DNA from 3 places in the Methylorubrum sp. SL192 genome. Region 2 is predicted to be linked to each of the others. Evidence: predicted binding sites of a transcription regulator. Region 2 holds the regulator's gene; each other region holds the start of a gene.
The links. The regulator PhoB, encoded in region 2, activates phosphate uptake and scavenging genes when phosphate is short. The targets are predictions, from matches to a motif close to TGTCATNNANCTGTCAT.
Positions count from the first base shown of each region.

Region 1: the regulator PhoB is predicted to act here: its motif matches at 5,667-5,683, upstream of OVA30_RS14695 (OprO/OprP family phosphate-selective porin).
Region 3: the regulator PhoB is predicted to act here: its motif matches at 2,865-2,881, upstream of OVA30_RS04240 (acid phosphatase).

Region 1 is NZ_JAPPQV010000003.1:2,939,434-2,949,365, forward strand. Features, by position in the region: gene OVA30_RS14675 (AMP-binding protein) at 3-1,739, shown strand; gene OVA30_RS14680 (mechanosensitive ion channel family protein) at 2,222-3,403, shown strand; gene OVA30_RS14685 (DsbA family protein) at 3,470-4,249, opposite strand; gene OVA30_RS14690 (HD-GYP domain-containing protein) at 4,563-5,606, shown strand; gene OVA30_RS14695 (OprO/OprP family phosphate-selective porin) at 5,732-7,045, shown strand; gene OVA30_RS14700 (pyridoxal phosphate-dependent aminotransferase) at 7,124-8,287, shown strand; gene OVA30_RS14705 (carotenoid biosynthesis protein) at 8,321-9,205, opposite strand; gene OVA30_RS14710 (Rne/Rng family ribonuclease) at 9,709-9,932, opposite strand, start outside.
Region 2 is NZ_JAPPQV010000003.1:4,192,376-4,202,307, forward strand. Features, by position in the region: gene pstS (phosphate ABC transporter substrate-binding protein PstS) at 1-182, shown strand, start outside; gene pstC (phosphate ABC transporter permease subunit PstC) at 297-1,271, shown strand; gene pstA (phosphate ABC transporter permease PstA) at 1,316-2,209, shown strand; gene pstB (phosphate ABC transporter ATP-binding protein PstB) at 2,251-3,066, shown strand; gene phoU (phosphate signaling complex protein PhoU) at 3,198-3,911, shown strand; gene phoB (phosphate regulon transcriptional regulator PhoB) at 3,994-4,698, shown strand; gene OVA30_RS20245 (GcrA family cell cycle regulator) at 4,903-5,442, opposite strand; gene OVA30_RS20250 (cell envelope integrity EipB family protein) at 5,954-6,820, shown strand; gene OVA30_RS20255 (DNA polymerase IV) at 6,831-8,108, opposite strand; gene OVA30_RS20260 (cobalt-precorrin-6A reductase) at 8,165-8,986, shown strand; gene OVA30_RS20265 (cobyric acid synthase) at 9,057-9,932, shown strand, end outside.
Region 3 is NZ_JAPPQV010000003.1:723,228-733,159, reverse strand. Features, by position in the region: gene OVA30_RS04260 (response regulator transcription factor) at 1-282, shown strand, start outside; gene OVA30_RS04255 (Crp/Fnr family transcriptional regulator) at 469-936, shown strand; gene dapD (2,3,4,5-tetrahydropyridine-2,6-dicarboxylate N-succinyltransferase) at 1,099-1,941, shown strand; gene OVA30_RS04245 (alpha/beta fold hydrolase) at 1,941-2,819, shown strand; gene OVA30_RS04240 (acid phosphatase) at 2,985-3,863, shown strand; gene OVA30_RS04235 (thermonuclease family protein) at 3,893-5,203, opposite strand; gene OVA30_RS04230 (hypothetical protein) at 5,514-6,329, opposite strand; gene OVA30_RS04225 (lipid kinase) at 6,894-7,823, shown strand; gene OVA30_RS04220 (TerC family protein) at 7,840-8,586, shown strand; gene OVA30_RS04215 (hypothetical protein) at 8,894-9,814, shown strand; gene poxB (ubiquinone-dependent pyruvate dehydrogenase) at 9,870-9,932, opposite strand, start outside.

The sequences.
Region 1 (9,932 bases), 1.3 Mb from region 2:
GGATGGCGCAGGACCGGAGCGCGGAGCGTCCTTGGCTGGCCGCCTATCCCCCCGGCATTCCCGCCGACATCGACGTCGATTCCGTCGGCACCGTGGTCGATCTGTTCGACCGCAGCGTGCTGCGCTTCGCCGAGCGTCCGGCGGTCACCTGCTTCGGCGCGAGCCTGCGCTACCGCGAGGTCGGCGCCGCGGCGCAGGCGGTGGCGGCGTGGCTCGCCGCCAACGGCTACGGCAAGGCCGGCAAGGGCAGCGAGACGGGTGTGGACGGCATCGGCGACCGCATCGCGGTGATGATGCCCAACGTCCCGGCCTGTCCCGTCTCGCTGCTCGGCGTGCTGGTGGCGGGCTGCACCGTCGTCAACGTCAACCCGCTCTACACCCCGCGCGAACTCGCCGCGCAGATCAACGATTCCGGCGCCCGCGTCCTCTTCGTGCTGGAGAACTTCTGCCACACGGTCGCGCAGGCGCTGCCGCAGATGCCGAGCCTGGAGCGGATCGTCGTGGCGGGCCCCGGCGACCTGCTCGGGCTGAAGGGACGGATCGTCGATCTCGTCTCGCGGCGGGTGAAGCGGGCGGTGCCGCCCTACACCCTACCGGCCAGGCGGACCCTGCGGTTCGAGGCGGTGGTGCGGGCGGGCCGCGGCCTCAAGCGCCCCTCGGTCGCGATCGAGCCCGGCGACGTCGCCTTCCTGCAATATACCGGCGGCACCACCGGCATCGCCAAGGCGGCGATGCTGACCCACCGCAACATCATGGCCAATGTCGAGCAGAGCCGGGCGTGGTTCCGCGGCCCGGCGGGGGAGGGGGACGGGCACGTGGCGGTGACGGCGCTGCCGCTCTACCACATCTTCGCGCTGACGGCCTGCTTCCTGTTCTTCTTCCGGCTCGGCGGCTGCTGCCTGCTAATCCCGAACCCGCGCGATCTCGACGGCTTCGTGAAGACGCTCAGCCGCACCCGCTTCACCAACTTCGCCGGGGTGAACACGCTGTTCAACGCGCTGAACAACCACCCGAAGATCGGCACGGTCGATTTCTCAAACGTGGAGTACGTGGTCGGCGGCGGCATGGCGGTGCAGTCGGCGGTGGCCGCCCGCTGGAAGGCGATCACCGGCCAGACCATCCTCGAAGGCTACGGCCTGTCGGAGACCTCGCCGGTGGTGAGCGTCAACCCGCTCGGGCTCGCCGACTGGACCGGGACGATCGGCTATCCCTTGCCCTCGACGGAGGTGACGATCCGCGCCGAGGATGGCACGGTGCTGCCCTTCGGCGTGCCCGGCGAACTCTGCGTGCGCGGCCCCCAGGTGATGGCCGGCTACTGGAACCGCCCGGAGGAGACGCGGGCGGCGATGACCGCCGACGGCTTCTTCCGCACCGGCGACGTGGCGGTGATGACGCCGGACGGGCAGATCCGCATCGTCGACCGGATGAAGGACATGATCCTCGTCTCCGGCTTCAACGTCTACCCGAACGAGGTCGAGGACGTGCTCGCCACCCACCCGGCGGTGGTCGAATGCGCCGTGGTCGGCGCGCCCTGCGGCGAGAGCGGCGAGATGGTCGTCGCCCACGTGGTCCTGCGCGATCCGTCCGTGGAGCCGGACGCGCTCAGGGCGCATGCCCGCGCGAGCCTCACCGGCTACAAGGTGCCCCGCCGGATCGTGATCCAGGACAGCCTGCCCAAGACCAATGTCGGCAAGGTGCTGCGCCGGGCCCTGCGGGACAGCGGGCCAGCGGCGGGCTGAAGGCTCAGCCCCGGCCGCATGCGCCGACGATCCGATCGACCCGCAACAGCGGGCGGTCGTCCGCGCCGGGTATCGGGCCCCCGATGAGGGCGAGGCAGCGCCGCACGTCCCAGACCTTCGCGATCGCGGCACGGGCGTCCGGGTCGCCGATCATCGGCGGCCGCAGGCCGTGCCGGCGCGGCCTCGTGCAAGGCTCCGGAAGAGCCGTTCGGCCTGTTGCAACGGCTCGTGAAACCTCGCGCCGTCACCCTCGATACGAGGGCGCTGGCAGGCTTCACGGAGGCTGCTTCAGGCAGAAAACTGCGCCCGGCCGGAGCGGATTTCCGGGCTATTGTGCAGTGCGGAACCGTGTCCGTCAGCGATCATTGCCCCCGGTGTGGTCCTTCCGGCGAAGGGATCTCGGGCGAAGGGACCTCGGGCAATACCGGGGGCTCGCCCGGCTCGCATCCTTCGCCGGCAGGATCGGCCGCGAGAGGATATCGATGGCGCAAGCCCACGCATTCTTCGACGAGCTGATCGGTTGGATCGTCCAATGGCCCTGGTGGGTGGCGAGCCCGATCCTGGTGGCCGGCTGCTGCGCGCTGGTGCTGCCCCTGCACGGGGTGGCCTATCGCTTCGCGCAGAGGGCGGTGAGCGGGAAGAGCCTGTTCTGGCGCTCGCTGGTGTCACGCACCCGCGGTCCGAGCCGGCTCGCGCTGCTGGTCATGAGCCTGACGCTCGCGGTCTCCACCGCGCCGCTCACTTGGCAGATCCGGCTCGTCCTCAATCAGGTGCTGCTCGTCGCCTTCGTGACGCTCGCGGGCTGGACCTGCGCCACCGCGATCCACATCGCCACCGTGATCTACCTGCGCCGGTTCAAGCTCGATGCGGAAGACAACCTGCTCGCCCGCAAGCACTTCACCCAGATGCGCATCCTCGAGCGAGCGGCGCTGACGCTGGTGGCCATCGTCACCATCGCCATCGCGCTGATGACCTTCGAGCCGGTGCGGCAATACGGGGTGAGCCTGCTCGCCTCGGCGGGCGCGGCCGGGCTGATCCTCGGGCTGGCGATGCAGCCGGTGCTCTCCAACCTCGTGGCGGGCATCCAGATCGCCATCACCCAGCCGATCCGGATCGAGGACGCGGTCATCGTCGAGAACGAGTGGGGCTGGGTCGAGGAGATCAACGCGACCTACGTCGTCGTGCGGCTGTGGGACTGGCGCCGCCTCGTCCTGCCGCTGACCTACTTCATCCAGAAGCCGTTCCAGAACTGGACCCGCGAGGGCGCTTCGCTGATCGGCTCGGTGTTCCTCTACGTCGATCACCGGGCGCCGATCGAGGCGATGCGCAAGGAATTGCGGCGGATCGCCGGGGCGTCCCGGCTGTGGGACGGCAACGTGGTCAACCTGCAGGTCTCGGACGCGCGGGAGGGCGTGATCGAGCTGCGGATGCTGGTGAGCGCCCGCAACGCGCCGCAGACCTGGGATCTGCGCTGCGAGGTGCGCGAGAAGATGATCGGCTTCCTGCAGAAGGAGCATCCCAGCGCCCTGCCGCGCCAGCGGGCGGAATGGGTGAACCCCGATCCGCCTTATCCCGGTGGCCAGGCACGGCCCGAGGCCGGCAACGAGACCAGCATCCGCGGCGAGCGCCCGCTCCAAAGCGATCCCCGCGCCGCGGCGGCCTGAACGAAGAAGAGCCCGGTGCGGTCGATCCGCACCGGGCCCTTGTTTCTTTCCGTCGAGAGCAGCGGCTCAGCAGCTCGCGTGGCCGCACTGGCGGATGTCGCTGATGGTCTTGCGCATCGGCTCGACGCCGACCGCGCCGGGCAGGATCTCGTCGCCGATCACGAAGGCGGGGGTGCCCGAGAGGCTGAGCTTGTCGCCGAGGCCCACATTCTCGGTGAGGGCGGCCTTCACCTCCGGCCCCTGCGCGTCCTTCTTCAGGCGTTCCACGTCGGCACCGAATTCCTTGGCCACCGCGATCGCCCGCTCGCCGTTGATGCGGCCCTTGGTCTCGAGCAGCTTGGCGTGGAAGTCGAACATCTTCTCCGGCTTGAGCTGGAGCTTGGCCGCGAGCGCGATCCGGCTCGCCTCCAGCGACTCGGCGCCGAGCACGGGGAAGTCCTTGAGCACCACGCGCAGCTTCGGATCGGACTTGATCAGGGTCTGCACGTCGGTGAAGGCCTTGCGGCAATAGCCGCAATTGTAATCGAAGAACTCGACCACGGTGACGTCGCCGTTCGGGTTGCCGGCGACGATGCCGTGGGGCGAGTTCGTCAGCGCCTCGCGCGACTCCTTCAGCGCGGCGGCCTGGGCGAGCTTCTGCGTCTCTTGGGCGCGGCGCTCGCCCTCGGCGATCGCCTCCTGCAGCACGTCCGGGTTCTTGACGAGGTAGTCCTTGACGATCCCCTCGATCGCCTTGCGCTGGGCGTCGGTGAAGGGGGCGGCATCCTCCGCGCGGGCGCCGACGGCCGCACCGAGCGCAAGGCCGCCGGCGAGGGCGAAGACGGAAACGGAGCGGAAGAGCTTCATCGATACCTCGAAATGCATGTCGGGGACGACATCCCGGCCGGGACCAGCGACACGGCGTTCCCACCGGCCCCGCCGACGAAACTATGGCACGGCGCATCCGCCGCGCCGACCCGAATCTGATCCGGACGGGAGCCCCCTGAAGGGTCTCGCGCCGTTACCTGCTCCCGGGCTGCGGCGATTTCGCGGCGACCGCCCCGTCCGGCCGCGCAACCGAAAGTCGTTCGATTTTAGCGATTTGCTAAATGATGCACCTCAAGTTCCAGCCAAGCAACTTCCAGGCAAGCAACGATTCGGCCGGAACGGGGAGGGCAGCGTGATCGTCGTGCTGAGCGACCGCCCGGATCGAAGCCAGTCCCTGGTGGATGCCGTGCGCGCGGTCGCCGAGTGCCGGGTCGTGGGCACCGACGAGACCTGGGCCCGGATCGGCCCCTTCCGCGGTGTGATCGCCGACATCACCCTGAGCCGCCCCGAAGCCAAGCGCTGCCTGCGCTTGCTGGCGAGCCGCCCCGCACGCACGCGCGCGCCCCTGATCTGCCTGACCCGCGGCAACGAGCAATCCGCCTTCACCGAGGCGCGCAACCTCGGGGCCACCCTGTGCCTGTCGGCGCTGGCCGAGCCGCGGATGGTGGTGGGCTCGCTGGTGCGCGAGGTCTGGCCCGAGAAGTCGGTGGCCGACCTCGTGGTGACCCGCGAGGCCGAGCGGGCGGGTACGCTGATGACGCGCTTGTTCGAATCGGCGCAGACCGGTCCGATCGACCTGCCGAGCGTGGAGCGGGGCATCGCCCCGGTGCTCGACGCCATCCACGAGGGCGGCCTGTCGCGCTGGCTCGACGAGGTGTGGGCACACGACGACGTGACCTTCCAGCACTGCCTGCTGGTCTCCGGCGTCGTGGCCGCCTTCGCCCAGAATCTCGGCCTCTCCGCCACGGACAAGCAGCTCATGACCCGCGCCGCGCTGGTGCACGACGTGGGCAAGTCGCGCATCCCGCTCGCCGTGCTCAACAAGCCCGGCCGGCTCGACGACGACGAGCGGGCGGTGATGCAGACCCACGCACCGATCGGCCACGAGATTCTGATGGCGTCCGGCGGCTGCGACCCGATCACGCTCGCGGTGACGCGCCACCATCACGAGATGCTCGACGGCTCGGGCTACCCGGACAAGCTCTGCGCCGACGCGATCGGCGACCCCGTGCGGCTGCTGACGATCTGCGACATCTATGCCGCCCTGATCGAGCGGCGCCCCTACAAGGTGCCGATGGCGAGCCGCGACGCGCTCTCGATCCTGTCGAGCATGCAGGGCAAGCTCGAGGGTGGGCTGGTGCAGGCCTTCGGCCGGGCGGTGCAGACGGTGCCCTGACGCGGCCTCCGGCAACGAGCGCGCGGTATCGGCGGTCGAGGGCCGCCTTTTCATCCCAGGCGTCGTACACGGGTCATCAAAACCATCAAAGGTTAAGCATGACCTGCCCCGCCTTGGATGTTCCGATGCCGCCCCGCCGCGCCCTCCGCTGCCTTGCTTCCGCCGCCGCCCCAAGCCTCGCCCTGGCCGCGGTCTCGACCCTCGCCTCGGTCCTGACCTGCTCCGCCGGCCCCGCCGCGGCCGACGAGACGTCCCGCAAGAAGGCCGAGGCCAAGCCGCCCGTGACCCTCGACGAGAAGGGCATCACGGTCCGGCTCGACGACGGCAGCACATTCCGCATCGGCGGCCGGCTCCAGGGGGATTTCGGCACGGGCCATGTGCAGCAGCGCGGCTTCGGCACGGTGTTCGAGGAGCCGGCGGCGATCCGCCGGGCCTGGATCGAGACCTATTACAACCTCAAGGACTCCGAATTCGCCTTCCAGTACGACTTCAACGAGCGGCGCGTGCCGGTGAGCGACGCCATCGTCGCCTACAAGGGCTTTCAGGACGTCATCATCACCCAGGGCAACTTCAAGGAGCCGTTCAGCCTCGATCAGCTCATCAGCGACAATGTCAGCCAGTTCACCGAGCGCTCCCAGGCCGACGCCTTCGCCCCGGCGCGCAACTTCGGCTCCGCCATCGGTACCCACGGCGCCAACTGGACCGCGGTGACGGGCGTGTTCGGCGGCAACATCAACACCGGCCTGCAGAACAACGGGATCGCCTCGACCACCCGCTTGACCTACACGCCGTGGCTCTCCGAGAACAAGAACGACGTGCTGCATCTCGGCCTCGCCGGCAGCTATCGGACGCTGGGCGACGACGACAGCAGCCTCAGCCTGTCGAGCCGCTCGGAGGCGTTCCTGTTCGCCCGCCCGCTCGTCAACACCCGGACAATCCGCGACGCCACGGCGATCGGCCGGGTCGGTGTCGAGGCGGCGTGGCAGCAAGGTCCGTTCCGGCTCCAGGGCGAGTACATCCTCACCGATATCGAGCGCCGCGACGGACGCCCGCCGCTGCTGTTCCAGGGCGGCTACATCCAGGCTTCGGTGGTGCTCAACGACAAGGGCCGGCCCTACCGGGTCGTGCCGACCTATGGCAGCGAGTACGGCGTCTTCACCGGCGTCACCGTCGAGGAACGTCAGCGAGTCAGCCGCGGCGGCACCGGCCTGTTCGAACTCGGGGTCCGCTACAGCGCCATCGACCTCGAATCCCGTGAGGTGCGCGGCGGCGTCGAGCACGACTTCACCGCGGGCGCGAACTGGTATCCCGAGCCCAACATCCGCTTCGTCTTCGACTACATCCGCTCGCATGCCGAACCGTCGGCGGAATCGCTGAACTTCGGCCGCCGCACCGTCGACGCCGACCTCTTCATCGGCCGGGCGCAGCTCACCTGGTAGACGCCTCCCGCGGTTGAGCGGGGCGCCGGCAGGGTCTACCTGACCGGGGTCCCGCCTCTCCCGTGAGGAGCCTCGCCCTTGAGCCCCGATCCCGCCCTCTCGCGCCGCGCGCAGGCCGTGGCGCCCTTCCTGGCGATGGACGTGATGGCCGCCGCCGGCGCCCGCGAGCGGCGCGGGGAAGGCGTCGTGCACATGGAGGTCGGCCAGCCCTCGGCGCCCGCGCCCCGCGCGGTGATCGCGGCGGCGCAAGGAGCGCTCGCCGACGGGCGCATCCCCTACACCGAAGCGCTCGGGCTTCCGCGCCTGCGCGAGCGCATCGCCCGGCACTACGCCGAGACCTACGGCGTCAGCCTCTCGCCGGAGCGGGTGGTGGTGACGACGGGCTCCTCGGCGGGCTTCGTGCTGGCCTTCCTCGCCCTGTTCGATGCGGGCGCCCGGATCGGCGTGCCGCGCCCCGGCTACCCGGCCTATGACGGCATCCTGCGCGCCCTCGACCTGATCCCGCAGCCGCTGACCCTGCGTGCGGAGGACCGCTACGCCCCGACCCCCGCGCTGGTGCGCGCGGTCCATGCGGCGCAGCCCCTCTCCGGCCTGCTGGTGATGAGCCCGGCCAACCCCTCGGGCACGGTGATCGAGCCGACCCGGCTTGCCGAACTCTGCGCCACGGCGCGGGCGCTCTCGCTGCCCTTCATCTCCGACGAGATCTATCACGGCCTCAGCTACGGCGTGCCGACGGCAACCGCGCTGCAATTCGATGCGAACGCGCTGGTCATCAACTCCTTCTCGAAATTCTACTGCATGACCGGCTGGCGGGTGGGCTGGATGGTGGTGCCCGAGGCGCTGGTCCGCGGAATCGAGCGGCTGGCGCAGAACCTCTACATCTCGGCGCCCTATCTCTCGCAGATCGCGGCGCTCGCCGCCTTCGACACCCTCGACGAGATCGTCGCGATCCGCGAGGGCTACGCGGCCAACCGCGCCCTGCTCCTCGACGCACTGCCGTCCCTCGGCTTCAGCGACATCCACCCGGTGGACGGGGCCTTCTATCTCTACGCCGACATCGCCCGGCACACCGACGACGCGAGCGCCTTCTGCCGGCGGATGCTGGAGGAGGCGGGCGTCGCCGCAACCCCGGGCCTCGACTTCGACCCGGAGGAGGGCAGCCACCACATCCGCTTCTCCTTCGCCGGCTCGAACGCCGAATGCGCCGAGGCGGTGGCGCGGCTGAAGGGTTGGCTGGGCTGAGCCGCTGGCGGAGCGGTTCGCGGCTCGCCCCCTTCAGGAGGCCAGAAAATGCGTGGGCCGGTCCGCACGAACCGTTTCCGCGCCCAGCGGGTCCGCCATCCCTGCCAGCTTCATCAAGGCGACAACGGCGACCGGGAGCATAGTGAACAGGGCCATGATCGCCGCCGTCTCGCGGATGTCGGCAGAAGACCAGCAGCGTCCGCCGGCATCCACGACCGCCGTGTCAGGGTCGAGAAGCGGCGGCAGGTGGCAGAGCGCGGAGGCGGCGTAGAGCAACACCGGCACCGCCAGGAAGGCCGGGCTCCGCCGGATGCTCTGACGCCGGCCTCGATCTCGATAGGCAAACAGGGCGAAGCCCTGGAAGAACAGCCACGTCGTCAGGAACCAGCCGAAAAAGTTCGAGAGCGGGATGCCGAAATAGCCGCCGCTCTCGAACCAGGCCCAAGCCCGTCCGATCGTGGCGCTGGCCGGGTCCATGACCACGTCCCACTGCGTCAGGGTGAAGGCCGCGACGACGGGCGTAAACGCGAGTTCCCGGCGGTTCGCCGGACCGCCGACATCGGTTCCCAGAAGCAGGCAGGCGATGATCCAGGCGGGATAGCCGATCCCGAAATAGAGCGGCCCGACGATGACCGGGATCGCGCCCACATGCGGGAGATCGGGCGCGACAAGGAATTCGTAGGCCCCGAAGGGAAATCCGGTGGCGACGCCGAGATTCTCGATCGCGAAGGTCACCGTGAGGCAGATCGCGAGGAAGGCGCCCGCCCTGATCACGCCGAGGGTCAGCAGCGCATGCAGGAACAGCACGACGATGGAGAGCGCCGCGATGCCCTGTGCCAGGATCGTCGTTCGACCGCCCTGGTAGACGACGGCCAGCAGGAGGGCCGAGAAGGCCAGCCAAGAGCAAAACCGTGCCACCGCCCGCACCTCGATCGGGAGAATCCCGAGAGTCTACAACCGTAGCGGGTCGGATTGGTCAACCGTTCGCCGGCCGGGCCACTCGGCTTCTCCCAAGCGGCACCTGCCTCTCGCGCCGCCCTCAGCACGGCGCATCTTCGACAGTGACCGGCTTACGCGTCGGCGGATGCACACCGAAAGGGTCGGCGAACTGTCCCCGTGGTCATCACCATCGTCGTGGCGGCCACGGCACCTGCCTGCGCGTCTCATTCGCGCTGTGGCTCCCCGTCGTTTCGGGGGAACCTGTAAACCGACACATGCTGGATGGCAGCCGCTTGGCCTGTCAGTTCCTCGGCGTCCGTCAGCACCGCATCCGGCCCTTCTCGAAGCTGGGCACAGGCTCGTCGTCCGAGTTCCGGCAAACCTCAATACGCGAAGCGGGGCCCGGCTGAGCCGGACCCCGCTTCGCAACCATTAGGACGCATCAGGAGCCGTGCGCGGGATCCGCGATCCCGCGCCGCGCCTCACTCCCCCGACAACGCCGCCTTGGTGCGCGACCACCAGCCGGCCCGCTTGGGACGGTTCGGGTCCGGCGGCGTCAGCACCACCGCGACGGGCTCCGGCGCGGGCTCGGCGTTGGCCGGGCTGGGCGCTGCCGCTTCGGTCGCGGCCTCGGCGAAGGACTCGACCTGGATCGGCTCGAGCTCCGGCGCGCGGACGACCGGCGGCGGCTCGGCCGCGGCGCCGT
Region 2 (9,932 bases):
AGGCCGCGGACGCCGCCAAGGCCGGCGACGTGCTGAAGTTCTTCGACTGGGCCTACAAGAACGGCGACAAGCTCGCGACCGAACTCGACTACGTGCCGCTGCCGGACAACGTCGTCGGGCTGATCCACGAGGAGTGGAAGGGCATCAAGGGCAAGGACGGCAAACCCGTCTTCGGCATGTAAGCAACCGTCTCAGGCCCTCTCCCGCACCCGGGAGAGGGTCTTTCTCCGAGTGTCCGGCTCGCCTCACGGGCCACGGCGCGCTAAACGCCCTCCATTCGAAGAGCCCTTCCGCGGATGACCGCCTTGACCCAGTCCATCGCCCTGGCCAGCGAGAGCGGCGTGCCCCGCACCGCCCCGAGCAAGACCGCCGACCGCCTGTTCAAGGGCGGGGCCTACGGCTCGGCTCTGCTCGTGCTGCTGGTGCTCGCGGGCATCCTCGGATCGATCATCTACGGGGCGCTGCCCGCGTTCAGGGAGTTCGGCTTCGGCTTCCTCACTTCCAGCGCCTGGAACATCGGCACCGAGCAGTTCGGCGCGCTGCCCGCCGTGATCGGCACTGTCGCCGCCGCCCTGCTGGCGCTCGTCATCGGCGTGCCGGTTTCGCTCGGCATCGCGATCTACCTGACGCAGCTCTGCCCCGGCTGGGCGCGCAAGCCCGTCGCCATGACCATCGAGCTGCTCGCATCGGTGCCGAGCATCATCTACGGCATGTGGGGCCTGTTCGTGTTCGCGCCGCTGTTCGCCCGCTTCGTGCAGGTGCCGGTCTCGAACCTCGTCGAGGGGCTCCCGATCGTCGGCACGATCCTCTACGCGCGCATCCCCTCCGGCGTCGGCGTGCTCACCGCCGGCATCATCCTCGCGATCATGATCGTGCCGTTCGTCGCCTCGATCACCCGCGACATGCTCGACCAGATCCCGACCGTGCTGCGCGAGAGCGCCTACGGCATCGGCTGCACCACCTGGGAGGTCGTGCGCCACGTCCTCGTGCCGCAGGCCTCGGTCTCGATCATCGGCGCGATCATGCTCGGCCTCGGCCGCGCGCTCGGCGAGACCATGGCGGTCACCTTCGTGATCGGCAACGCCAACCGCCTCTCCGCCTCGATCTTCGATCCGGGTTCGACCATCGCCTCGCGCATCGCCAACGAGTTCAACGAGGCCGACGGGCTCCAGCTCTCCTCGCTGATGGCGCTCGGCTGCCTGCTCTTCATTATCACCTTCGTCGTGCTGATCATCGCGCGCCTGCTGGTGCGGCGCACCAAGGTCGCCTGAACCGAAACGTCCGCAACGCCGCCAGCCTCGGAAAACGACGCGCCATGGATGCCAGCACTCCCCTCGCAACGGCCGAACGCCCCCGGAGGGCGAGCCGTGTGCGCTCCGGCCGCCGGATCGCCGACCGCGTCCTGATCCTGGCGAGCACCTTCGCCACGCTGCTCGGCATCGTCGTGCTCGGCTCGATCCTGCTGATGCTGATCGTCGAGGGCGTGAAGGGCTTCACCCCCGCCCTGCTCACGGAGCCGACGCCGGGGCCGGGCTCCGTGGGCGGCGGCATCGCCAACGCCATCCTCGGCAGCCTCGTGATGACGTTCATCGGCATCGTCATCGCCACGCCGATCGGGCTGATGGCCGGCACCTTCCTCGCGGAATACGGCCGCACCTCGAAGATCGCGGACATCATCCGCTTCCTCAACGACGTGCTGCTCTCCGCCCCCTCGATCCTGATCGGCCTGTTCGTCTACACGCTGATGGTGCGGCCGATGGGGACCTATTCCGGCTGGGCCGGCGCGGTGGCGCTGGCCATCATCGCCACCCCCGTGATCGTGCGCACCACCGAGGACATGCTGCGCCTCGTCCCGAGCCAGATGCGCGAGGCCGGCGCCGCGCTCGGCGCGCCCCGCTCCCTCGTCATCCGCGCGATCACCTGGCGGGCGGCGAGTGCGGGTGTCGTCACCGGCATCATTCTGGCGCTCGCCCGCATCGCCGGCGAGACCGCGCCGCTGCTGTTCACGGCGCTCAACAACAACAGCTGGTTCAACGCGAACCTTCTCGGCGGCGTGCCCAACCTGCCGGTGATGATCTACCAGTTCGCGCTGTCGCCCTATCCGAACTGGCAGAGCCTGGCCTGGGCGGGCGCCCTTCTCATCACCGTCACCATCCTGGCCCTGTCGGTGGTGGCCCGCCTTGTGATCAAGGACCAGCGGGCGCGCTGAGGCCGCCCCCCGGACAGACCTCCTACCTGCGAGACAATCCGATGAGCGCCTCCCCCGCGATCCGCAGCCAGTTCGAAGGTCGAAGCCCGGCCGACGTCAAGGCTCCGGTGCGCATCGCCTGCAAGGATCTCAACTTCTACTATGGCAGCTTCCATGGCCTGAAGGACATCAACCTCGATTTCCGCGACAGGCAGGTGACCGCGCTGATCGGGCCTTCGGGCTGCGGAAAGTCGACGCTGCTGCGCACCTTCAACCGCATCTACAGCCTCTATCCGGAGCAGCGCGCGGAAGGTGAGATCCTGCTCGACGGGCAGAACGTTCTGGACCCGAAGATCGACCTGAACGAACTGCGCTCGCGCGTCGGCATGGTGTTCCAGAAGCCGACCCCCTTCCCGATGTCGATCTACGACAACGTCGCCTTCGGCCTGCGCCTCTACGAGAAGCTTCCGAAAGCCGAGCTCGACGTGCGCGTGGAGGAATCCCTGCGCAAGGCGGCGTTGTGGGACGAGGTGAAGGACAAGCTCAAGCAGTCCGGCACCGGCCTCTCCGGCGGCCAGCAGCAGCGCCTGTGCATCGCCCGTACCGTGGCACAGCGCCCCGAGGTCATCCTGTTCGACGAGCCGACCTCGGCCCTCGACCCGATCTCCACCGGCCGCATCGAGGAGCTGATCGAGCAGTTGCGGACCGAGTTCACGATCGTCATCGTGACCCACAACATGCAGCAGGCCGCGCGCATCTCGCAGTTCACGGCGTTCATGTATCTCGGCGAGCTGATCGAGTTCGACGCGACCACAAAGATCTTCATGAACCCGGCCAAGCGGCAGACCCAGGACTACATCACCGGCCGCTTCGGCTGAGATCGGCCGCGACTGCACGACAGTCGCAGCCCCCTTGCGCCCTCGTTGAGACGCGCCCTCTTCCGCCGGACCCGTGTCCATCGCAGCTTGAGAGCGCCCTCGTCCGACCGCCTGATCGGGAAATTCGCGACATGGCCGACCATATCGTCTCCTCCTACGACACCGACCTCGAGAACCTGCGCCGCTCCATCGCCGAGATGGGCGGCGTGGCCGAGAAGATGATGACGGATGCCACCGACGCGCTGGTGCGCCGGGATACCACCCTCGCTCAGGCGGTAATCGTCGCCGACAAGCGCCTCGACCTGCTGCAGCGGGAGATCGAGGAGCGTTCGGTTCTCCTCATCGCCCGCCGTCAGCCGCTGGCCATCGATCTGCGCGAGACGATCTCCGGCATCCGCGTCTCGGGCGACCTGGAACGGATCGGCGATCTCGCCAAGAACATCGCCAAGCGCGTCGTCGCGATCAGCGATCAGGCCCAGCCGCAGAAGATCGTGCTCGGCGTCCAGCACATGAGCGACCTCGTGCAGGAACAGCTCAAGGACGTGCTCGATGCCTATGCGAGCCGCGACGTGACCGCCGCCCGCGAGGTCTGGGAGCGGGACAGCGCCATCGACGCGCTCTACAATTCACTATTCCGGGAACTCCTGACCTACATGATGGAGGATCCGCGCAACATCTCGTTCTGTACGCACCTGCTGTTCTGCGCCAAGAACGTCGAGCGGATCGGCGATCACACCACCAACGTCGCCGAAACCATCGAATACCTCGTCACCGGCGAGACGCCGACGGCCGAGCGGCCGAAGAACGACGCTTCGAACTACGCGACGATTACGCCGAGCACCTAAGGTTTCGGGGCAGGCGCGGCGATCAAGAGACGCCCCCGGCTCCTCTCTTGAGGGCCGGGCGTGACGGATGGAAAGACGGGCGATGACGAGTGCGCACATCCTGATCGTCGAGGACGAGGAATCGCTGACGACCCTGCTGCGCTACAATCTGGAAGCGGAGGGTTTCCAAGTCGATGTCGCGGTTCGCGGCGACGAGGCCGACCTTCGCCTGCACGAGACCACGCCCGACCTCGTACTCCTCGACTGGATGGTGCCGGGCCTCTCGGGGATCGAGCTGTGCCGGCGCATCCGTGCCCGCCGTGAGACCGAACGCCTGCCGGTCATCATGCTGACCGCCCGGGGCGAAGAGACCGACCGTGTGCGCGGCCTCTCGACCGGCGCCGACGACTACGTCGTCAAGCCGTTCTCCGTGCCGGAGTTGCTCGCTCGCGTCCGAGCGCTCCTGCGCCGCGCCAAGCCCACCCACGTTTCCGACATGCTCGTCGCCGGCGATATCGAGCTCGACCGCGTCAGCCATCGCATCCGCCGGCAGGGCCGCGAGATCCATCTCGGGCCGACCGAGTTCAAGCTGCTCGAATACCTGATGCAGAGCCCTGGCCGGGTCTTCTCCCGGGAGCAGCTGCTCGACGGTGTGTGGGGCCACGACGTCTACATCGACGAGCGCACGGTCGATGTTCATGTCGGCCGCCTGCGCAAGGCGATCAACCGCCCGCGCCAGAGCGACCCGATCCGCACCGTGCGCGGCTCCGGCTACTCGTTCGACGAGATGTTCGCCGGAGCGGAGTGATACGGTCTCCGCCTGATCGAAGGGGGAACTGTCTCGCTCAGCCCGCGCGGCGCTTGAGCCAAGTCCAAATCCGCCATCCGAACGGATCGACCGGATTTGGCCCGAGGGGCGGTCCTGCGAGTCGGGCAAAGCCCGTCCCTGCTCGGTGCACGCGGGCATCCGCCCGTCGTCTCGGGCGTGCCCGGCCGTCCTCTCCCAGAGTCGTTAGCGGAAACCGGCGACGCGGCGGTCGCGCTTGCGCTCGGCGGCCGGCTGATAGGCGATCTGCGCGTGCTGGGTGCAGTACGGAAGGCCCGTGATCGCGCGGCCGCCGCAGAAGCGGAAGTCCGGCGAGGTCGGGTCGCCCATCGGCCAGCGGCACATCGATTCGCGCAGATCCATGATGGTGACCCGCTCGGAAACCGCGAGGGCCACCGGCTCCGGGGCAGGCTTCTGCGGCAGCGGGAAGTCCGGTGCGGGTCTGTGCGCGACGATCGCGGGCGGCTCCGGCAGCGTCGGCTCCTCGACGACCACGACCTCCATCTCGACCTCGGCGGCCAAGCCCTCCCGGCGACGTCCCTGCGACGCCGCACCCATCGACTTGACGCGGCCGGAGAGCCCGAGGCGATGCACCTTGCCGATGACGGCATTGCGCGAGACGCCACCGATCTGCAGGGCGATCTGGCTGGCGCTCAGGCCGTCGTCCCACAGGCGACGAAGCAGCTCGACGCGCTCATCCGTCCAGCTCGGGACCGCTTCCGTCATTGTCCCCTCCACGTCGAAACATCCTTGAACGCGAGACCGGCCGGCAGCGCGGCGCTGCTGGCGCGCATGGCGACAGCAGGCATGGCCAGGGCCCGCGATCCGGCCCTGCACATGTCGGTTAACAGACGCCAAAGATGCCGTTGGCGACGCTGTGGAGACTACAGGACAGCTCGGCCGCGGAGCAAGGGTCCGCGCGTCTCACGGTCCGGTTTCCCCCGGCAATCGGACCCGTCGGACGGTGAGACGGGTCGGTTTCCGTGGTGGAGCAAGCGAATCCTCCGCCATCCGTTAACGCGTTGCGTAAACTTGATCTTTTCCGAGCATGCGGACCGGGCGAGGGCCGGCTGGCCGGAGTGCCGGGCGGTTGCGCCTATCGCCGAGATGTCCGTGGTCGCGTCGGAAGCGCGATCGAAAAAGATTGTCCGGGCGGACGGGATGACTATGTGACGGACGTCGTCCGCCGGCCTGCCGCCTGTGGACAACCCACTTCAAGCGGACTTTGGGAGATCGCATGCGACTGCGCCTCGCGCCGGCCCTTTTCCTCCTTGCCGCGATGCCGGGAAGCGCGATGGCCGCGGGGCCGGCCGCACCGGTTCCGAACGACGCCGCGATCCGGCTGGCCAACCACCGCGCGGTCTACGACCTGTCGCTGGCGCGCTCCGAAGGGACGCGTGCGGTCGAGGGCGTGCGCGGGCGCATCGTCATCGATTTCTCGGGCGACGCCTGCCGCGGCTACACCATGCAGACGCGTCAGGTGACGATGCTCAATTCCGGCGAGTCCGGCGACCGCACCTCGGATCTGCGCAGCACCACCTTCGAGAACGGCGACGGCAAGAGCTTCCGCTTCCGCACCACGACCGTTCTCAACAACGCGCCCTCCCCGGCCGTCGATGGGACGGCCGAGGCAGCCGACGCGCTCAAGGTGAAGCTCAAGGAGCCCAAGCGCGACCAGTTCCAGGCCGAGGGCGCGGTCCTGTTTCCGATCCACCACATGATCCGCCTGATCGAGGCGGCCAAGGCGGGTGAGACGACGGTCTCGGCCAAGGTGTTCGACGGCTCGGATGACGGGCGCAAGGTCTACGACACGCTGGCCATCATCGGCCGCCCGAACGCGGCGCCCGCCGCCGACACCGAGCGCGACAAGCCGCTGCGCGAGGGCGACCACGGCGGCATGCGCCGGTGGCCGGTGACGCTGAGCTACTTCACCGCCGGAGCGGGTGAGCGCACGCCGATTTACACCCTCACCTTCGACCTCTACGAGGACGGCGTCAGCGGGCGGCTGCACCTCGATTACGGGGATTTCGCCATCGACGGGAATCTGACGCGGCTCGACCTCGCCAAAGCCGACCCGAAGGCCGATCCCACCTGCAAGAAGTAGTCGCCGCGCGTCAGGTCCGCCGCCGCTCCGGCTCGCCGGTGAAGACGAGCCCACGCTGAATCGCGGCGCTTCCGAACTTTTCCCGCAGCCGGTCGAGCGCCGCCTCGCGGCGGGCGACGCGCTCGATACCCTGATCGGCGAGATCGCCGCGGTCGGCATGGATCGCGCCGCAGAGATCGCCGCCGCCGATGCCGATCAGCCGGAAGGCCGTGCCGTCGCAGGCCGCCCGCAGCATGGGCTCGCCCTCGCGGAAGAGGCGGTCGGCGAGCTGGGTGGGTTTCAGGCCGCCGCGGGTGCGGGTCCGCAGCCGAAAGCGGGCATCCTTCAGCTTCAGCGTGACGCTGCCAGCGGCGAGTTCCGCCCGCTTGAGCCGTGCCGACACCTTTTCGCAGAGCTGCCAAAGGATCGGCCGCAGATCCTCGAACCGGGTGAGATCGGTCGAGAAGGTCGTCTCGGACGAGACGCTCTTGGTCTCCCGCGTCGGGCGCACCGGCCGCCGGTCCCGGCCGGCGGCGAGATCGATGAGACGCAGCGCATCCCGCCCGAGGGATGCCTGGAGGCGCGTCGGATCGGCCCGCGGGATGTCGCCGACGCGGTGGATGTTGAGGGAAGCGAGGCGGTTTCGTGCACTTTCGCCGATGCCGGGCAGGATGCCGACCGGCTTGTCGGCGAGGAAGGTCGCGGCATCCTCGCCCGCGATGATCGAGAAGCCGCGCGGCTTGTCGAGGTCCGAGGCGATCTTGGCCAGGAACTTGTTGTCGGACAGTCCCACCGACACGGTAATGCCGACCTCCGCCTCGACCCGTGCGGCGAAGCGGGCGAGCGTGAGCGCCGGGCTCGTCCCGTGCAGGCGCTCGGTGCCGGAGAGGTCGAGGAACGCCTCGTCGATGGAGACCGGCTCAACCAAAGGCGTCAGCGCCAGCATCATCGCCCGCACCTCGCGCCCGACGCGGGCGTATTTCTCCATATCCGGCCGCAGTACTGTGGCGTCGGGGCAGCGCTTCAACGCTTCGAACATCGGCATCGCCGAGCGCACCCCGGAGATCCGGGCGAGATAGCACGCGGTGGAGACGACGCCGCGCTTGCCCCCGCCGATGATGAGCGGCTTGTCGCGCAAGGACGGGTCGTCGCGCTTCTCGATCGCCGCGTAGAAGGCGTCGCAATCGACGTGGGCGATGCTCAAGGCGTCGCGGGCCGGGTGCGTGAGCAGGCGCGGCGAGCCGCATCCGCGGCAGCGCAGGGCGCCCTCAGCTTGCATCGTCAGGCAATCGCGGCAGAAGGGTCTCACGTCGAAAACCTCGCCCGGCCTTTGCCGGGCTGATGCGGGCGAGACAGGTTGTACGAATGTCCGGAGCCGCCGACCAGGGTTCTCCCGCGCGCCATCCCACGCCGAATGCCGATGCAACGCCCCTGCGCATCCTCGTCCTCGGCGGGACCACCGAGGCCAGCGCGCTCGTCGCCCTTCTGGTGCGGGAGCCGGATGTCGCGGTGACGCTGTCGCTGGCCGGCCGCACCGCCGCGCCGCGGCCCGAGCCGGTGCCGACCCGCATCGGCGGGTTCGGCGGTGCGCAGGGGCTGGCGCGGTGGCTTTCGGAGAACAGCATCGAGGCGGTGATCGATGCGACCCACCCGTTCGCCGCGCGGATTTCGGCCAATGCGGCCGAAGCGTGCAAGGCTGTCGCGGTGCCGCTCCTCGCGGTGCGCCGCCCGGCCTGGGAGCGCGAGCCCGGCGACGACTGGATCGCGGCGGCGAACGTGCCGGCCTGTCTCGACGCGCTCGGGGCCGCACCGAGAACGGTGTTCCTCACCATCGGCCGGCAGGAACTGGCCGCCTTCGTCCACGCGCCGCAGCACGCTTACGTCGTGCGCACGATCGAGCCGGTCGGCGATGCGTTACCGGTGCCGAACCTCGTCACCGTCAGCGCCCGCGGTCCCTTCACGCTCGCGGACGAGATCCGTTTCATGGGCGAGGCGCGAATCGAGGTGCTGGTGACGAAGAATTCCGGCGGCGCGGCGACCTATCCGAAGATCGAGGCGGCGCGTCGGCTCGGGCTCCCCGTGGTGATCGTCGACCGCCCTGCCCTGCCGGATGTGCCCGCCATCCCCGATGCCGCGGGCGCGCTTTCCTGGCTGATGGCACGGCGCAGTGAGCGCAGAGCGCCGTAAATCGGCTCGACGCCGCCCGGCCCCGATGCCATGGCAGCGTGATGCCCGCGCCTCGACCAAAGAACCGCCGATGACCCGCGCCCTGATGATCCAGGGGACCGGATCCGATGTCGGCAAGTCGCTGCTCGTGGCCGGCCTCGCCCGTGCCTTCACCCGGCGCGGCCTGACGGTGCGTCCGTTCAAGCCGCAGAACATGTCGAATAATGCCGCCGTCACCGCCGATGGCGGGGAGATCGGCCGGGCCCAGGCGCTCCAGGCCCGCGCCGCGCGGGTCGCGCCTTCGGTTCACATGAACCCGGTGCTCCTGAAGCCGCAGAGCGAGGTCGGCGCGCAGGTGGTGGTGCAGGGGCGGATGATCGGCACGGCGCGGGCGCGGGAGTACCAGGCCTGGAAGCCGCGCCTGATGGCCTCCGTGCTCGACAGCTTCGAGCGGCTGCGCGGCGAGGCGGACATCGTGCTCGTGGAGGGTGCGGGCTCGCCGGCCGAGGTGAACCTGCGGCAGGGCGACATCGCCAATATGGGCTTTGCCCGGGCGACCGGAACGCCGGTGGTGCTCGTCGGCGACATCGACCGGGGTGGCGTCATCGCCAGCCTCGTCGGCACGCAGGCGGTGCTGGAGCCCGACGATGCGGCGATGATCCGCGGTTTCATCGTCAACCGCTTTCGCGGCGACCCGACGCTGTTTGCCGACGGCATGACCCTGATCGCCGCGCGCACCGGCTGGTCGCCGTTCGGCCTCGTGCCGTTCTTTCCCGATGCCGGCCGCCTGCCGCCGGAGGACGCGGTGGCGCTCGATGCCCCGCAAGCGCGCCGTGACGGCGCCGTGCCGCTGATCGCGGTGCTGCGCTTTCCGCACATCGCCAATTTCGACGACCTCGACCCGCTGCGGCAGGAGCCCGGCGTCGCCGTGACCTTCTTGGCCCCCGGCGAGCCCGTCCCGGCGGAA
Region 3 (9,932 bases), 3.5 Mb from region 2:
CCCTACACCTTCCGGCCCGGTGCCAAGCTGCTGGTCGGCGAGCGCGGCTCCAAGCTGAAGCTCACCGAGAAGGAGACGGCGATTCTGCGCTACCTCTACCGGGCGGGCCGCGAGGTGGTTGGGCGCGATACGCTGCTCGCCGAGGTCTGGGGCTACAACGCCCACGTCACCACCCACACCCTTGAAACGCATATCTACCGGCTGCGCCAGAAGATCGAGCCGAACCCGGCGGTCGCCGCGATCCTCGTCACCGAAGGCGGCGGCTACAAGCTGCTGCCCTGAGGACCGATCCGGCAGCGGTATCCACCGTCCCGCACAGCCTGCGGCCGGGCAGCGTATCGCGTCGCCTCGGCATCGGTTAAGCTTGCGCCCGGACCGTCAAGCATCGTCCCGAAAGGTGGTCGCCGGCTTTCGGAAGCGAGGCGATGCAAAAGGCGTAGCGTATCGCGGCCAAGGGGCGGAGAGGCGTTGGGGCTCGACGACGACATCGCGATCCTCGCCGCGGCCCCCGTGTTCGAGCTGTTCGGGCGCGACGCCCTGCGCCTGCTCTGCTTTGCCGGCGAGCGCCGCCTCCTGGGGGAGGGCGACCTGCTGTTCGCCCGCGGCGAGCCGTCCGACGGCGGCTACGTCGTCATGTCCGGCACCATCGCCCTCGTCCCCCTGCGGTCCGGTGCGGAGCCGGTCACGGTTGCCCGCTCCGGGGTCATCGGGCGCAATGCCCTCTTCCGCCAGGTCGAGCGGCCGGCGGATGCGCGCGCGGTCGAGCCGTCCGAAGTGATGCGGGTGACGCCCTCGGTGATGAGCCGCGTCCTGCGCGAGTTTCCCGACGCGGCGGCGGCGATCCGTGATGGCATGGCCGAGGAGCTGCTCGATCTCGTGCAGGGCCTGTCCGGCGTGCGCGAGCGGCTTGTGGGCCTCGCGCCACGCAAACGGTGACAGGACCGGGCGGCTTTTGTAAGCACGACCACCTTTTACGCTGAACGCGAGACGCCGGCCCGATCGCATCGGCCGACGTTTCTCGATCCTCGTGTCAACGTACATCCTCTCGACGAACCGGTTGCCGCTTCGTCGGAATGCCCTTCAGTCCGGAAAGCCCCGATGTCACACGCCGATCTCGAAAAGACCATCGAAGCCGCCTGGGAGGAGCGCGCCGGCATCTCGACCGCGACCACCGGCGCCGTGCGCGAGGCGGTGGACGAGGCGCTGAACCTGCTCGATTCCGGTCAGGCCCGCGTCGCCGAGAAGGCGGGCGATTCCTGGCAGGTCAACCAGTGGCTCAAGAAGGCGGTGCTGCTCTCCTTCCGCCTCAACGACATGGTGCCGATCGAGGGCGGACCCGGCTCCTCGACGTGGTGGGACAAGGTGCCCTCGAAGTTCGCCAACTGGGGCGAGGCCGAGTTCCGCGCCGCCGGCTTCCGCGCCGTGCCGGGCTGCTTCGTGCGCCGCGGCTCCTATATCGCGCCGGGCGCGGTGCTGATGCCGAGCTTCATCAACCTCGGCGCCCATGTCGGCGAGGGCACCATGGTCGATACTTGGGTGACGATCGGCTCCTGCGCGCAGGTCGGCAAGAACTGTCACATCTCGGGTGGGGCCGGCATCGCCGGCGTGCTGGAGCCGCTCCAGGCCAACCCGGTCATCATCGAGGACAACTGCTTCGTCGGCGCCCGCGCCGAGGTCGCCGAGGGCGTGATCATCGGCGAGGGCTCGGTCCTGTCGATGGGCGTCTATATCGGCGCCTCGACCCGGATCATCGACCGCACCACGGGCGAGACCTTCTACGGCCGCGTGCCGCCCTACTCCGTGGTGGTGTCGGGCACGACGCCCGGCAAGCCGCTGCCCGACGGCACCCCCGGCCCCGGCCTCTACTGCGCCGTGATCGTCAAGCGCGTCGATGCTGGCACCCGCGCCAAGACCGGCATCAACGAGCTGCTGCGGACCTGATGGCGTCTGCCGCCGCATCGGTCGCCACCCGGACCCTCGACCTCACCGTCGCGGGGCATCGGGTGGCGACGCCCTGTGCCGTGATCGGGGAGTGTGCCGACGCGCTGCTCCTGCCCGCCCTCTCCTCGATCTCGGCGCGCGAGGAGATGCTGCCGCTCGCCCGCGAACTCAGCGCGACCTATCGCTGCCTCGTGCCAGACTGGCCGGGCTTCGGCGCGCATCCGCGGGCGCGGTTGCCGCTGAATCCGGCCAACCTGCACGCCTTCCTCGACGCGCTGCTGGCGGCCGCACCCGGCCCCTACGCGCTCGGCGTCGCCGCGGGCCATGCCGCGCCCTACCTCGTCGCAGCCGCGCGCCGCCATCCCGGTGCCTTCGCGAGGCTCGTGCTCGTGGCGCCGACCTGGCGCGGGCCATTGCCGACCGCCATGGGGCCGGAGCGCGCCGCGTGGTTCGGCCGGATCCGCCGCGCGGTCGAGATGCCGCTCCTCGGCGAGGCGCTCTACCGGATCAACATCAGCCCGCCGATCATCGGGCGGATGATGCGCGCCCACGTCTATGCCGAACCGGCGCATGTCACGCCGGCCGTGATCGCGGCCAAGCACCGTATCACCCGCCAGAGCCGCGGCCGGTTCGGCACGGCGGCCTTCGTGACGGGCGGCCTCGATCCGGCCTCGTCGCGCGAGGAATTCCTGGCTTCGTTCGGCGACGGCCTGCCGCCCGTGCGGGTGCTGCGCCCGGAGAAGGCGCCCCGCCGCTCGGGCGCCGAGATGGACGCCTTGATCGGCACGGGCCGCGTCTCGGCTCTTACCGTACCGGGGGCGCTGAGTGCCCACGAGGAGTTTTTCCGCGACGTCGCCACCGCGATCCGGGCGCCCTGAAAACAGGCCTTGAAAAAGCGGACCGGTCTGACAGCGGATTGGGACTGTGACGCATCCGTCGCACGTCCCTCCTAGACAGGCTGGAAGCATCAGTCCGAAACTGACGCCCACTCCTGGCCTCCGCCACGATCCGTTCAGCCCCGGCGCCTGAAAGCTCCTTCCCCAATGACCCGCCCGACCCGTGCGCCGGTGCGCTTGGCCGCCCTGCTGACGCTGATCCTGGCTGCCCAGCCGCTCCAAATCGCCCCCGTCAAGGCCGAGCCGACGGCACCGGCCGGCCCGGCGACCTCCGCCCCCTCGCTGGAGAAGGACAAGCTCGCGGCCGCGGCCCCGAAGGCCTATCTCAGCGAGGAGGCGACGCCGAACCTCGTGGCGATCCTGCCGCCGCCCCCCGCGGGCCACTCGGCGGCGGAGGCGGCGGACCGGGCGGTCTACAACGCGACCCGCGCCTTCCAGGGCAGCCCGCGCTGGGCCCTCGCCACCAACGACGTCGCCGATGGCGGTGCCGCGCTTCTCGAGGATTATGCCTGCGTCCTCGGCCAGCGCATCGATCAGGCGAACGTGCCGGACCTGATGCGGCTCCTCGACCGGGCCCGGATCGACATCGCCCGCGCCACCCGCGTGGCCAAGCGGCGCTACCGTCGCCTGCGCCCCTTCGTCGGCAACGATTTGCCGATCTGCGTCGCCCGCACGGCCGAACTCGCCGACAGCTTCAGCTATCCCTCCGGTCATGCCAGCCAGGGATGGGCCTACGGGCTGATCATGGCGAACCTGATGCCGGAGAAGGCGACGCAGTTTCTGGTGCGAAGCCGGCTCTACGGCGAGAGCCGGGTCGTGTGCGGGGTTCACTGGCTCAGCGATATCGAGGCTGCCCGCACCGGCGCCTCGGCGCTGGTCGCCGTGCTGCTCGCCGATCCCGGCTTCCGCACCGATCTGGAGCGCGCCCGAACCGACCTCAAACGCGCGCTGAGCGGGGAGGGGGCGAAGCCCGATCCCGCACTCTGTGCCCGCGAGGATGCGGCCGCGCGCCAGCCCCTGCTCTGAAGAAGCCGGGATAGCCCGACCCCGACGCCTCACCGCTTCCAGACGCCGAGCCGCTCGGTGCGGGCGTGGTCCTCGGCCGCCGCGAGATCCGGCGTCGCCTCCGACGAGGCGCGGCCGCCGCCGTTGAACAGCACCACCTCGGAGAGGTCACGGCCCTCGACGGTGCAGATATGCGCGCTGCTGCCGGGCGCAGGCTGGCAGGTCACCGAGCGCTTGCGAAGATATTTGCTCAGTTCGTCGGACTGGCCGCCACGGACCCACTCGACGCCGAACAGGCGCACGACCTTGCCGCCGACCCGCAATGTCGCCGTGTCGATCACTTCCGGCACCCCGACGATGGCGTTGGCGCCGTTGCCCCCCTTGCGCGGCGCCTCCGGCTCGGACGGCCGCTCGGCCGCATTCCCCGGCGCGTCCGCGGGCGGTGCGTCGGGCGCTGGCTCCTCTGCCGCCGGGACGCGATCCGCGGCCGGTGGCGAGCCGGACGGCGCCGTCTGCGGGGCCTGCATTTCCGCGGTCTGCTGGGCGGGGCGGCCGGATTGCTCCGTGTCGCGTCCGCTCAGGGAGAGCGCCGCGACGAGGCCCGCGCCGGCCAGGGCGCCGAACGCCATCAGCAGAACCGGCCGGCGGCTGCCGGCGGCGAAGGCATCCTCCGCGCGGTCGCGAATTCGGGTCGCCGTCTGGCGGGGCTGAATTCCGCCGGCCACGCGCCGCCAGCCGTCTCCGACGCGGGCGCGCGCCTCGGCCAGGCGCTCCGCCGTGTTCGGCGTGGCCTCGGCCGGATCGAGGGACGCACTGACTGGTGCCGGCCTCGGCCGGGCCTTCAGCCGCTCGGCGAGCCGGCTGCGCCAGCCCTCGACGGTCTCGCTCGCGGCGCTGGCGAGCGCCCGGCTGCGCTCGGCGGAGGTGTTCGCCAGGGAGCGCGCCAGCGCGGACTGCGTCTCCACGAAGCGGGCGCCCGCGGCCCGTACGTCGGCGATGGTGTCGCGGGCGGGTTCCGGCTCCGGTTCGGGGGCAGGGGGGAGAAACAGCGGCGCGTGCTGCTCACGAAGTTCATCGACGAGGTCGTGCAGGGTCAGCGGCACGCCGGCACCCGCCTCGCCCCGCAGGCGCACCGTGCCGGTTCGATCGACGATCCGGTAGCCGGGCACGCCGTCGGCGGGCTCGACGAAGCCCTCGGCGATCAAGGCCAGCGTCCGGCGTGCCACCGGCCGCGCGCCGCGCCGGTCGAGTTCGGCCAGGATCAGCGCGCGAATTCGGCGGTCGTCCTCGGAGACCGGCGCCTCCGGCGGGGCCGTCGTCTCGTCCTTGCTCCGGCCTGCGGCCTTTGCCGATCCCTTCACGCGTGCGATGCCCTGTTCTCGATCGTCGCCGGGGCGCCCCTCACGGCGGCGCCCGTCGGCTGCTTCTACAGCATGGACCGGCCGGAGTATCCGGTCGATGCGGCGGCTGATCCCGGAGGATGATCGCTTGAAGCGATCATCCTGTTTCCGACCCGGCCTCAATCGCCGGCGCCCGCCTCCGCGGGCTCAGGCTTCCGCTCCGCTAGATGCTTTCCGGGGCTCACGCCCCCAAAAGCCCGCTCCGTGCGGCGCTCTTCGCGCCGCGAAGCTGCTGGCGCCGCTTCAAGCCATGGATTCTGAGCTCCGGCCGTCAGGCCCCTGCCCGGCTCAGAACGCGGCTTGCCTCGGACACGATGACCGGTGCGCCCCCGGCAAAGCTCACCGTCAGCGTGAGTTCGGCGACACCCTGCGAACGCGCGCCGCGCGCCGGACTGGCCGCCGTGAAATCGTGGACGATGCGCACGAGACAGGTGGCGCTGGCTCCGTCGCAGGCGATCCGCGGTTCCCCGTGCGGCTCGTAGCGCCGCTCGGGCCAGCGCTGCGCGAAGCGCTGCTTCTCGGCCAGGAGCGCGTTGGTGGTCATGACACGGCCGTGGAAGCGCACCGTGCTGCCGTAGAAGCGGGGCGCGGCGGACAGCATCACGCCGTTGGGCGCCGACACGCTGTCGAGATAGCCGAGGCTCAGGCGACCCGCCGCGACGGCCCAATCGGAGAAGCGCGGATCCGGCTCGGCGCGGCCCAGGTTCGCGGCCGGAGGCGGGGCAGGCGGTTGGGTCGGGCGGTGGATCCGGGCGGTGTGCCCGTAACGCTCTTCGCGCGCCCGCTCGTGGATGGCGGCCCGGCGGGCGCGGCGCATCTCGGCGGCACGGGTGCGGTCCTGGCGGTGCATGTCCCGCCGGGCGGGGGCGGGGGAGGGGGCGGCGGCCCGGCGCGAACGGGTCCTCGCTTCCGGTTCGACCTCGAACCGGGGAGCGGCTTTGGCCACCGGTTTCGCCCGCTCGCCGCCGGCAGGGGCGGCGCCGGATTTGGCGGGTGGGTCGATCCAGTTCGATCCCTGCTGGGCCAGGGCGCCTCCCGCCGCGCAGGCCGAGGAGAGGAGAAGGGTCAGAAACAGCACGGGGCGCATGACGGGACCGATCGGGCGAGCAGGCCTGAAGATGCCTCGCGGAAGGCCGGGTCACCGTCGGCGCTCACCTCGGATGGGTGACGGCGGCCGGCACTCCGCGGAAGGCGGTCGGTGAGACGGAACGCGTGGCGGCACCGCTACGGTTCCACGCCTTTCTGCCACCGGGTCCGTGCCTACACCGAGTTGGGCGCCCGTGCGACCGGTGCCGGCCCCGGAAGGCCTGTTACCCCCGCTGTCCAAGCTTCCCGCGTCAGAGCTCACGAAGCCGCGCTCTTGCCACGCGCCCTTGCCCCGGACTCTTGCCATCGCGCGGGAAGTGCCCACCTTGAGCGTAACGATCCCGGCTCGTCCTGCGCGCGAAGGCAGCAGGGCGAGTGCGCCCGGTGCCAAGCACCGGGTGGGATCACTGAGGACGGGTCCGGGCCCCTCTGACGGTCGAGGCGTCGACCGTGATGTCGGATTCTTTCACCGCTGGCGCGAACGCGGCGCGGAAGCGTGCAAGGATAGTCCTGTGCCGGCCATGCTGGTTTTCCTGTTCCGTCCCTCTGCGAGCGGAGCGGCTGCTTGAGCGCGACTTCGGAGACCGGGAAGCGCCGCGCGCTCCTTCTCGTGAACGCCAAGGCCCGCAGCGGGTCAGCGCCACTGGATGCGATCCGCACGATCCTGCGCGAGGGCGGGCTCGATCTCATCGAGCCGGAGGGCAGCGCCGATTGCAAGGAAGTGATCGGGCGGCATGCGTCCTCCGTCGATCTGGTGATCCTCGGGGGCGGCGACGGCACCATGAACGCGGCGGCGCCGGCCCTGGTCGAGACGGGTCTGCCCTTCGGCATCCTGCCGCTCGGCACCGCCAACGACCTCGCCCGCTCCCTCGGTCTGCCCCTTGAGCCGGAGCCGGCCGCCCACGTGATCCCGACGGCGCCGGAGAAGGCGATCGACCTCGGCTGGGTCAACGGGCACTACTATTTCAACGTGGCGAGCGTCGGCTTTTCCGCCGATCTCGCCAGCGAACTGACGGCGGAGGCCAAGAAGACCTGGGGCACGGTGGGCTACGCCATCGCCGCCTTCCGGCTCCTGCGCCGCGCCCGGCCCTTCACCGTGACAATCGAACATGACGGCCGCACCGAGAAGGTGACGACCATCCAGGCGTCGGTCGGCAACGGGCGCCATTACGGCGGTGGCATGACCGTGCAGGAGGACGCCACCGTCGATGACGGACGGCTCGATTTCTACAGCCTGGAAGTCGCCCATTGGTGGCGGCTGATCGCACTGCTGCCGGCCCTGCGCCGTGGGACCCATGGCAAGGCGGCGGATGTGCGTGCGTTCGAGACCACGGAACTGATGCTGACGACCCGCAAGCCGCGGGCGGTCAACACCGACGGCGAGTTGACCACCTGGACCCCGGCCCATTTCAAGGTGATGCCGAAGGCGGTGCGCGTTCTCGCGCCGCTGGACGCCGCGCCCGGCAGCACGAGCCGCTTCCCTCTTCCCTTCTGAACCTCCGGACCCGCCCGTGGACAGCCTGCTTCACCTCGCCGCCGATCCCACTGCCTGGGCAGCGCTGGCGACCCTCGTGGTGATGGAAGTCGTTCTCGGCATCGACAACCTGATCTTCATCTCGATCGTCACCAACAAGCTGCCCGAGGCCGAGCGGAGCCGGGCGCGGCGCTTGGGCATCGGTCTCGCGCTGATCCTCCGGCTGGCGCTACTCGGCACGGTGGCGTGGATCGTCCACCTGACCGAGCCGGTCTTCGCGGTGCTGGGCAAGAGCTTCTCCTGGCGCGACCTCATCCTCATCGCCGGCGGCCTGTTCCTGCTGTGGAAGGCGACCAAGGAGATCCACCACAGCGTCGATCCGAGCCCGGAGGAGAAGCCCGGCAGCCGGGCGGCGCTCACCTTCGGCTCGGCCATCGGCCAGATCCTGGTGCTCGACCTCGTCTTCTCGATCGATTCGATCATCACCGCCGTCGGCATGACCGAGCATGTGCCGATCATGGTGATCGCCGTCGTCGCCGCCGTGACCGTGATGCTGATCGCCGCGGACCCGCTGTCGCGCTTCATCGCCGCCAACCCCACCGTGGTGATGCTGGCGCTCGGCTTCCTCATCATGATCGGCATGACGCTGCTCGCCGAAGGCTTCGGGGCGCATGTGCCGAAGGGCTACATCTACACCGCGATGGCGTTCTCGGCCGGCGTGGAAGGCCTCAACATGGTGGCCCGCCGCCGCAGGCGGGCGAAGACGCCGACGGGCGGGGCCTGAAGCGCGGCAGTTTTCCCGTGAAAACCGCAGGGACTGGTTGAGGACCTACACACCGTTTCCGGGTGGTCCGTTGCCCGTGGCCGCGCGAGCCCCGGCGAATGACATTAAGAGCGAGCCTGTTTCCGGGACGGGCTCGCTCGCAGAACCTGTTTCCATTTGGGTCACGTGCGGTCGATCCGAACGAGATGGTCAACGAATCGTAAGGCATAGCGGCCGAAGCCCGGTGGCCCCGGCGTGCCGGGTAAGGGTCCGTTCACGCCGCACCGCGCGTCTAAGCAGTATGACCTGAACCCAGGCGACTGCCCCCATGCGCTTCCTTCTCGCACCGGCCCTGCTTGCCGCCGCGTGCGGACCCTCCCTTGCCGCCGCACCCTCGCCGTTCCGCGCAGCCCTCGCGGCGGCCGGCGGCTGCGGCGTGCACCGCATCCTTGCGGAGGAAAGGCTCGGGCGGCTCGGCGTGGCCTCGGCACAGGCCGTGTCGCAAGATGAAGCCGACCTGTTCGGCAAGCCGGCCGGGCAGTGGACCGAGGACGAGATCCGCGACGCGGTCTCCGTCTTCGCGGCCTGCGAGACCAGATCCGGATCGGCCCGCACCGGCCTGAGCGAACGCCTCACCCGCGACCTGCGCGGCTTGGAGACGGCCCTGCGCCGGGCCATCGTCGTCGGGCACGCCCGCGCACCCGTCGAGGCGAGCGAGGAGCGGGCCTCGCACGGGGCCGGCCGCGATGGCGCCCCGAGCGGACCCTCCCAGCTCCGACAGGGCCCGGCCTTCATCCCAGCCCTGCGGGGCGGCGCCCCGCAGGCGGAAGCGCCACGCGCGCTCGCCGCCGTGCCGGCGGCCTCCTCCGATGCGCGAGATGACGCGCCGCCCGACCGGACCTGGCACGCACAGCCGCTGGCCGCCGATGCGGCGGCGGGCGAGCCGCCTCGCCTCGCGACGGCGTCGATCGCCGCGCACCGGCCGTCGAGGGAGCGGACCCCGTGCCCGGTCAGCCTCGGCACCTTCGATCTGCTCCAGGCCGAGATGCGTCTGTCCGAGGCCGAGGGCGTGCTCGGCTGCCGCGGGACCATCGACGCCACCGCGAACATACCCGGGGTCGGCACCTTCGAGACCTATCTCTGGTCGGACCGCGGCAGCGGCGGCACCGTCACGCTGGTCTTTCAGAACAAGCGCCTGCGCTCGAAGGCGCAGCGCGGCCTCAATGCGGAAGCCGGGCGCGGCGGCTGAGCGAAGCCCAAATCCGCCATCCCGAAGGGATCAAACGGATTTGGTATGAACCGATTCAGCGCAGCAGGTTGGTCTTGGCCAGATCGAGGATCGCGTCGCCGCGTCCGTTCATCACGGC